Regions from separate parts of the Mesorhizobium sp. M5C.F.Ca.IN.020.32.2.1 genome, predicted to be linked through region 2. Evidence: riboswitches for the same ligand, from Rfam matches in the RefSeq annotation. Region 2 holds a riboswitch; the other holds the start of a gene.
What was found. Region 2 has a riboswitch for thiamine pyrophosphate ahead of thiB (thiamine ABC transporter substrate binding subunit). Riboswitches for the same ligand answer to the same signal wherever they lie in the genome.
Positions count from the first base shown of each region.

Region 1: it holds a riboswitch for thiamine pyrophosphate, as region 2 does, so the genes downstream of both, EOA86_RS13795 (YkoF family thiamine/hydroxymethylpyrimidine-binding protein) here and thiB (thiamine ABC transporter substrate binding subunit) in region 2, are expected to answer to the same signal.

Region 1 covers NZ_RZSX01000229.1:3,394-7,805, reverse strand. Annotated here, with positions in the region: partial or broken gene EOA86_RS13805 (hypothetical protein) at 1-604, shown strand, start outside; gene EOA86_RS13800 (DUF2934 domain-containing protein) at 951-1,319, opposite strand; TPP riboswitch at 1,647-1,758, shown strand; gene EOA86_RS13795 (YkoF family thiamine/hydroxymethylpyrimidine-binding protein) at 1,749-2,357, shown strand; gene EOA86_RS13790 (alcohol dehydrogenase family protein) at 2,367-3,476, opposite strand; gene EOA86_RS13785 (aspartate aminotransferase family protein) at 3,485-4,412, opposite strand, start outside.
Region 2 covers NZ_RZSX01000074.1:6,507-10,918, forward strand. Annotated here, with positions in the region: gene EOA86_RS06025 (ABC-F family ATP-binding cassette domain-containing protein) at 1-1,684, opposite strand, end outside; gene EOA86_RS06030 (thiamine diphosphokinase) at 1,686-2,330, opposite strand; TPP riboswitch at 2,433-2,547, shown strand; gene thiB (thiamine ABC transporter substrate binding subunit) at 2,591-3,604, shown strand; gene thiP (thiamine/thiamine pyrophosphate ABC transporter permease) at 3,730-4,412, shown strand, end outside.

The DNA of each region.
Region 1 (4,412 bases), on a different contig from region 2:
GGGCCGAACAATGAGAAGCCAACTTCGTTTCACTATGCACCCTGATGACGAGGCTGCTCTGGTAACCGAACTTTTGCGCGATCCGGCTATCCTGTTCGTCGATGGCCCGCGGTGGAAGACGGTCACGCCCCCAACCACTCGAGACATTTCTGCTATCGGCAGCTACTGCATAATCTGGTCTCCCGAGGACCTGCCACGGCTTTCAGCGGAGTTCATTCAGGCACATAACGATTGGTATTGCCGTGATGAGAATTCCACGATTCAATTCCTGCGATGCAAGATGACCGAAACAGTCATAGTGGAGGGCAGTTTCGCGATGTCGACCGGACCTGCGGAAGCTAACGCCGCGGCCAACGTCGAACGCAGGTACAAGTTCCTGTGCCGTGCAATCAAGAGAACCTACCGGAACTCGGTCGTTCAGTGGCGCAATCCGCGCCGGCCGGACGCACCGGCCGGACCATCCAGGTCAGCAAACCCAAGTGCGCCCGACCGGTCGCTGTGGGTTGGACCAGCGGCGATGACGTGGATGGCTAGCCATGCTGATCGACAGGTCAAAACCTTCCTCACTGGTTTTGTGGAGGGAACGATAATCGAACCGGGCTGATGCACTGCTTTCTACCCACACGCGATCGGGGCAGACTTCGACTTCGTGTGGGGAACGTGGCGCTCGGCGACGCTGACGGAACTCATCAGGACAGGGCCCGCTCGTCGTGAGGCTGGAACATTCCCGGCGCTGATGGCAGCCGACGCTGCTCGTCGAGCGTCGAAGGCGAAACCGCGATCTCAGTCCAAGGTCATAAAACAGGACCGCGACCCGATCGGCCCGCTCTCTCCGCGAGAGGCGCGGGCTTTCATTTGTTCGGCCGATGCGGCGGTCCGCTTGTGGGCGGAGATTGAAAATCTGCGGCGGTGTGTCGAGTACAGCGATGGGCTGCCTGGACAGCCGGCGTTTACCTTTCGGATGCTCTAAGGCTCCGCGCCGCCTCTTCGAGTGCCAGCGGATCGTCACCGAGGCGGTCGATGAGGTCTTGAGCTTGGTCGCCGGTGATGCCTGTTCTCATCGCCAGCGCTTCCGCTGCCTCAACATCCGATTGACCAGCGGCGCGGTTGCCTTTCTTCACTCGGCTTTGGGTCTGCGTGGGAGCTGGCACATCGGCACCAGATATCGCCGGTGGGCGAGCACCAAGCGAGCGGTCTTCGTTCTCGATTTCGACGGTCGCCTGATTCCAATGGCGCTCGTGCAGACCGTGCGTCTGGCCTTCTCGTTCCCAGATCTCATATGCGCGGCGTCGAATGCGTTCGTGTTTGTCGTCTGACATGGTCGTTCCTCCTTGTGGGTTTCACCCAACGCGAAGGAGCGTCGGAACGATCCCACCCTGCACGCCGATTTCAGACAAAGAGGGGACCCGGAAGGCTGGCTTCCGGAAGACCATGCCTGCGGCGTTGCGATGCTGCGATGCGCTAGGTGGCCCGGAGCAAATCCTAGTGCGGTGCTCGAGAGCAAGTCGTCCATCGCGCTGAAGGGTGCAGCATTGTTTTCCCTACGGAAACGCGCTTCAGGAGAAAGTTCGGCTCCTGCAGCACGATGCCAGACTAAATTAGGGCTGGCCATTGCTTGAACATCCTTTCCGCAGGTGCTACGTCGCCCATATCGACAGGGGCGCTCCGTATTGCCGGGGCTGAGATGGAAGGTGCAAGCCTTCGGTCCCTCAAGCTGATCTGGGTAATGCCAGCGGAGCGAGGCGACTATGTTTTCAGGTGCACAGATTTCCCTGTATCCGATGTGCGATGACTTCGTCGGCGTCATCCTCAAGGCAATTTCGGCGATGGATCTCTATCGGCCGAATTTCCGCATTGAGACCGACGACATCTCGACGCTGATCGTCGGCCCGCCGGAACAGCTTTTTCCGGCCATGCGCGATCTGTTCGCCTCGGCGGCGGCAAGTGGTGTGCATTGCGTGTTGTCGGCGACGGTGTCGCGTGGCTGCCCTGGCGAGCCTGACGATCCGATCTGCACACCGATTTCCGGCAGCAGCCACGAGCTGTCCCTGGCCGAGCGCATCGGCGCGGCGCGGGCGCATGTCGACGGTGCGAAAAAACTCGGACAAGAGGTCGCCGCGCAGTTCTCGCTCTATCCGCTCGGCGAGGGCCACCACATGGACGAGATCTACGGCTGCATCGACTTCCTCAAGGCCTCGGGGGTCTTCGACAGGTCGAAAAATTTCTGCACGAAGCTGAGGGGCGACGCTGGACCGGTGTTCGCGACGCTGTCGGAAGCTTTCCTTCGCTTCGGCGCGCCGCAAGGCCATGTCGCGCTCGACCTTACCGTGTCGGCGAACAGCCCGAGCCCTCGTTAGCCTTGGCTGTCAACGGGTTTCAGCGAGATCCGAGACGGCATCCGGAACGACCACCAGCTTGCCGACGAAATCCTTGGCAATGAAATCCGCCTGGGCGCGGTGGAAATCGGACAGCCTGTAGACGCCGCCGACCAGCGGCCGGATTTTCTTGCCCTCGATGTAGCCGACGATGCGGCGAAAATCGTGTCGCGTGCCCTGACTGGACCCGTGCAGCTGCAACTGCTTGAGATACATAGTGCGCAGATCGAGCTGCACGACCGGGCCGGCAATCGCGCCGGCCGTCGTGTAGCGACCTTCGGGCCTGAGGATGCGCAAGAGGTCGTTGAACATGGCGCCGCCGACCAGGTCAGCAACCACGTCGATCGGCCGGCCCTGGGTCGCTGCGTTCACGGCGGCGGGCAGGTCGGCGATGCCACGAGTGATCACCGCTTCGGCCCCGATGTCGAGCACCGCCTTTTCCTTGCCCTTGCCGACGACGGCATAGGGGATGGCGCCGCGCGCCCGCGCCAGCTGCACGATGCCGGAGCCGACGCCGCCAGAAGCGCCAGTGACCAGCACACGCTCGCCAGCTCTTAGTGCGGCACGTTCCAGCATCTGTTCGCCGGTGAGATAGGCACAGCAGAAGGTGGCAAGTTCGACATCGGTCATTTCGGTATCGACGACATGGGCGTTCTCGGCTGGCACAGCCTGGTATTCGGCATAGCCGCCGTCACGGCCGTGGCCCATGTAGTCGATGTCGGCGAGGGAATCGTCGTCGCGGTTGTAGATCGAGAAATCGACCATCACCCGCTCGCCGATACGGTCCGGCGAGACGCCATCGCCGACGGCGACGATGTGGCCGACCGTGTCTGTGCCCTGGATGCGCGGGAAAGTCAGCGTGTTGCCTTGGCGGCGCCAAGTCGATACCGCGGCAGCATCTTCCTCCGTGCCATAGGCGCCCTGACGCACCCAGACATCGGTGTTGTTCATGCCGCAAGCGGTGACCTTGACCAGCACTTCACCTGGGGCGGGCGAGGGCACTTTCACGTCGGTACGGTAGACGAGCTTTTCCGGCCCGCCGTGACCGGTCAGCTGCACGGCGGCCATGGTGGCGGGGAGGGTTTTGGTCATGGCGTTCATGTCGATCTTCAGATGTTTGCAAACACGCTTTTCACCGCATCGGCCGTCTTCGAGACGATGATGTCGGCCTCTTCGCGGGTGAGGCAGAGCGGCGGCGCAAAGCCGAGAATGTCGCCCTGCGGCATGGCGCGGCCGATGACACCGCTTGCGGCGAGGGCGGTTGCGACCTGCGGCCCGATCTTTTGCGATGCATCGAAGAACACGCGATCATTTCTGTCGGCGACGAATTCGATTGCCGCCAGCATGCCGTCGCCGCGCACCTCGCCGACATTTTTGTGGCCGCCGACGGCTTTCGCCAGTTCGGCGCGGAAATAGGCGCCGGTCTCGCCGGCGTTGGTCACCAGGTCCATCTCGTCGATCAGTTCCAGGTTTGCGACGCCCGCGGCGACGCAGATCGGATGCGCCGAATAGGTCCAGCCATGACCGAGCGAGCCGAGCTTGTCGGAACCCTGCACCAGCACCTGCCAGACCTTGTCCGAGACGATGACACCCGACAGCGGCGCATAGGCCGAGGTCAGGCCCTTGGCGATGGTGATCAGGTCTGGCTGGATGCCGTAATGGTCGGAGCCGAACATGGTGCCCAGCCGGCCGAAGCCGGTGACCACTTCGTCGGCGACCAGCAGCACATCGTACTTCTTCAGAACCGCCTGGATCTTTTCCCAATAGAGGGCGGGCGGCGGCACGATGCCGCCGGTGCCGAGGATCGGCTCGCCGATGAAGGCGGCGACGGTATCGGGCCCTTCGGCGAGGATCGTCTCCTCCAGCTTATCGGCGCAGTATTGGGAAAACTGCTCCTCGCTCATCGAGCGGTCGGCGCGGCGGAAATAGTAGGGCGCTTCGGTGTGCAGGATCGGCGCACGCGGCAGGTCGAAGGCGTTGTGGAACAGGTCGAGCCCGGTCAGCGACCCCGTCATAACGCCTGAGCCGTGATAGCCG
Region 2 (4,412 bases):
CGATGTTGTTCTCCAGCCGTGAGATCGAGGCGTTCACCGCCTCGATCTTCTTCGGCAGTGATTCCAGCGCGAATTTCTGCTTGAACGACAGTTTCTTTGCTGGACCCTTCGGCGCAGCTGCTTCGGTCCTGCCTGCCGCCGCCACTTCGCTGGTCTCCGCCTTTGGCGGCAGTGCCTTGCGGTTGTCCAGCCTGGTGCCGCCGCGCTGCGCCAGCATGTCGGAATAGCCGCCGGCATATTCGATCCAGCGGCCGCCGCCGTCCGGCGCGATCAGGCTGGTCACCGTGCGATCCAGGAAATCGCGGTCGTGGCTGACCAGGATGACGGTACCGGCAAAACCGGCGACCAGTTCCTGAAGCAGTTCCAGTGTCTCCATGTCGAGATCGTTGGTCGGCTCGTCGAGCACCAGCAGGTTTGCCGGCCGCGCCAGCACACGGGCGAGCAGCAGCCGCGCCCGCTCGCCGCCCGAAAGCTCGCGCACCGGCGTGCGCGCCTGTTCCGGCTTGAACAGGAAATCCTTCATATAGGAGACGACGTGGCGCTGCTCGCCATTGATGACAAGGTTCTCGCCGCGCCCGTCGGTGAGGTATTGCGCCAGCGTTTCGGCCGGGTCGACCGCCTCGCGCTTCTGGTCGAGCGTGGCGACCTCCAGATTGGTGCCGAGCCGCACCGAGCCTGAGTCCGGCTTCAATTCGCCGGTCAGCATCTTCAGCAGCGTCGTCTTGCCGGCGCCGTTCGGGCCGACCAGGCCGACACGATCGCCGCGCTGGATGCGGGTCGAGAAGCCCTTGACGACGGTAAGATCGCCAAAGCTCTTCTCGATGTTCTTGGCCTCGATCACCAGCTTGCCGGATTCGGCGGCGTCGCTGGCCACCATGGTCGCCGCACCCTCGGCGCCGCGATGGCCACGAAAACGCTGGCGCATGGTCTGCAGTTCGCCGAGCCGGCGCATGTTGCGCTTGCGCCTTGCCGTCACGCCGTAGCGCAACCAGTGCTCCTCGCGTACGATCTGGCGGCCAAGCTTGTGCTGCTCGCGCTCTTCTTCTTCCAGCACGTTGTCGCGCCATTCCTCGAAATGGCCAAAGCCCTTGTCGAGCCTGCGGGTCTGGCCGCGATCGAGCCAGACAGTGGCGCGTGACACGCGCTCGAGGAAACGGCGGTCGTGCGAGATGACGATCAGCGCCGAAGAGGTGCGGGCAAGCTCCTCCTCCAGCCACTCGATGACCGACAGGTCGAGATGGTTGGTCGGCTCATCAAGGAGGAGAATGTCGGGCTCCGGCGCCATGACGCGGGCGAGGGCAGCACGGCGCGCCTCGCCGCCGGAGAGATCGTTCGGCAGTTCCTCGCCGGACAGGCCGAGGTGCTCCATCAGATAGGTGGCGCGGTAGGGATCGTCGGCGGGTCCGAGCCCCGCCTCGACGTAGGCGCGGACGCTGGCGAAACCGTCCATGTCGGGCATTTGCGGCAGGTAGCGCACTGTCGCCGAAGGCTGGCGGAACACCTCGCCGTCCTGGGGCTCGATCAATCCCGCAGCGATCTTGAGCAACGTCGACTTGCCCGAGCCGTTGCGGCCGACCAAAGCGATCTTGTCGCCCGCCGACGCCGTCAGTTCCGCTCCGTCGAGCAGCGGCGTGCCACCGAAGGTCAGTTTTATCCCGTCGAGATTGAGAAGTGGCGGCGCCATGTCAGCTTTCGGTAAGCGGGAATGGGTGGGCGAGCAACAGCGCGCGGCCGCTGCCCAGCGCGATTTCGAGCCGGCCCTTGACCTCATTGGAAATGGTCAGCGACGAGCCGAACGCCACCTCGATATGGTTCAGCGGCCATTTGGCGCCGGTCACGGTCAGGCCGGAAAGGTCGGAAAAGCCGAGAATCGAAAACAGCGTGCCATCGGCGTAGTCGAAGCCGGCCTTTCCGCGAAGCAAGGGGGTGCCTTCCTGTGCGCCGCTGGTCAAAAGCACGTCCGTCCCTGCCTCGGCCAGTCGGACGCTGAGCGCCAGGTGCAAGAAGGCGTGGTCGGTCCGCTTGCCACCGAACGCGCCGGCAAGCACGAGGCTGGTCGCGCCGCGTTCGAGCGCGGCGGCGATAGCCAGTTCGCCGTCGGTCTTGTCCTTTTCTGCCGGAAACACCTGGCGGGGCACGGCGGCCAGCTCGTCCGGCAGATCCGCCGGCACCGAATCGAAGTCGCCGACCCAGAGTTCCGGCGTCAGGCTCAGCGTCCGGGCATGGCTCATGCCGGCGTCGGCGGCGATGACACGCGTGCCAGCGACCTGGCGGTCGAGCAGCGGCGTGCGGATAAGATCGCCGCCAAGCAGGATGGTGAATTTGCTCATATGCGTGGCCCTTACCAGCCCTGCTTGCGAAACGGAAGGCCGCGTTCCGGATGCCCGGCAAACTTCCGCTTGCGCCACACCTGGGCCGGGCCTATGTGTCGAAACGCTCTAACGGGGTGCTGGACGCGATCTTCGCGGACCAGCTGAGAGGCAACCATGCCAACCCGCTGAACCTGATCCGGTTTGTACCGGCGGAGGGATTAGACGTTTCGGACAGCCCGACGCCTCAATTCCTTTCAACGTGAACGAAGGAGGCGCCGATGCGCACGTTTTTATCCACTCTTGTTTCGGCAATGCTGCTTGCGGCGGCCCTTCTCGCCGGCATCGGGCCGGCATCCGCGCAGGAAAAACTCACCGTCTATACCTATGAGAGCTTCACCGCCGACTGGGGTCCAGGCCCCGCGGTGAAGAAGGCCTTCGAGGCCGAATGCGGCTGTATTCTCGAATTCGTCGCGGTCGCCGACGGCGTCGCCCTGCTCAACCGCGTCAAGCTGGAAGGCGCCGCAACCAAGGCCGACATCGTGCTCGGCCTCGACACCAATCTGACGGCGGAAGCCAAGGCCACCGGCCTGTTTTCGCCGCATGGCGTCGTCATCGACGTCAATGTGCCGGGTGGCTGGAGCGACAATATTTTCGTGCCGTTCGACTATGGCTATTTCGCCGTCGTCTACGACACCGAAAAGCTAAAGACCCCGCCGAAGAGCCTGAAGGAATTGGTCGACGGCAATGCCGATGAGAAGATCGTCATCCAGGATCCGCGCACCTCGACGCCCGGTCTCGGCCTGCTGTTGTGGGTGAGGTCGGTCTATGGCGACAAGGCGCCGGAAGCCTGGGCCAAGCTTAAGGCAAAGGTGCTCACCGTGACGCCGGGCTGGAGCGAGGCCTATGGCCTGTTCACCAAGGGTGAGGCGCCGATGGTGCTGTCCTACACCACGTCGCCGGCCTATCACATGGTCGCCGAAAACACCGAACGTTATCAGGCGGCGTCCTTCGAGGAGGGCGAGTATCTGCAGATCGAGGTTGCCGGCATAACCACCACGGGTGCGAAGAACCCGTTGGCGAAACAGTTCTTGACTTTCATGACCGGGCCGAAATTCCAGGATGTCATCCCCGAGACCAACTGGATGTTTCCTGCCGGCAAAACTGACAAGCCGCTCAATCCGGCCTTCGACAAGCTCGTCAAGCCGACCAAGACTTTGCTGTTCAGCCCCGAAGAGGTCGCCGCCAACCGCAAAGCCTGGGTCGACGAATGGCTGTCGGTGATGAGCAAGTAGTTTGTGATTGAAAGATGATCACTTTACGGTGCCCCCCTCTGTCCGGCAGGACAGAGGGGCGTGGGCGGGAACTCGGCCTCAGCCATATTTTCTGCTTCGACGATCGTTGAACCAGGCAGGGCGGCATGCATACCGGATATCCTGCCGATCCCCGCGTCACCGCAGGCACCATCGCGCTTGCCGCTGTTGCGCTGCTGATCGGCGGAGCGTTCGCCGGGCTCATCCTTGAAGCTACACGCAACCCGACCGGCGCCGCGTCGACTTTCGATTCCTACCTCTTCCGTGTCGCCCGTTTCACGCTGTGGCAGGCTTTGCTGTCGACACTGCTTTCCGTCGTGCCGGCGCTGTTCGTTGCGCGGGCGCTGTCGCGGCATCCGCGCTTCTTTGGTCGTGGCTTGATCCTGCAGCTCTTCGCCGTGCCGCTTGCGCTGCCGGCCATCGTCGCCGCACTCGGCATTCTGGCTCTCTATGGCCGTGCCGGCTATTTCGCCGGCGTGCTCACCGCGATTGGCGGTCAGGGCTGGCCGGGCATATACGGCCTGTCCGGCATCCTCGTAGCCCATGTCTTCTTCAATCTGCCGCTGGCGACGCGGCTGTTCCTCGAGGCGCTGGCGACAGTGCCGGCCGACCAGTGGCGGCTGGCAAGCCAGCTCGGCATGGGCGCCAGGCCCGCATTCCGGTTGATCGAATGGCCGACGCTGCGTGCGGCACTGCCAGGGGTCGCCGGGCTTGTCTTCATGCTCTGCATCACATCCTTTACCATCGTGCTCACGCTGGGCGGTGGGCCGGGCGCGACGACACTGGAGGT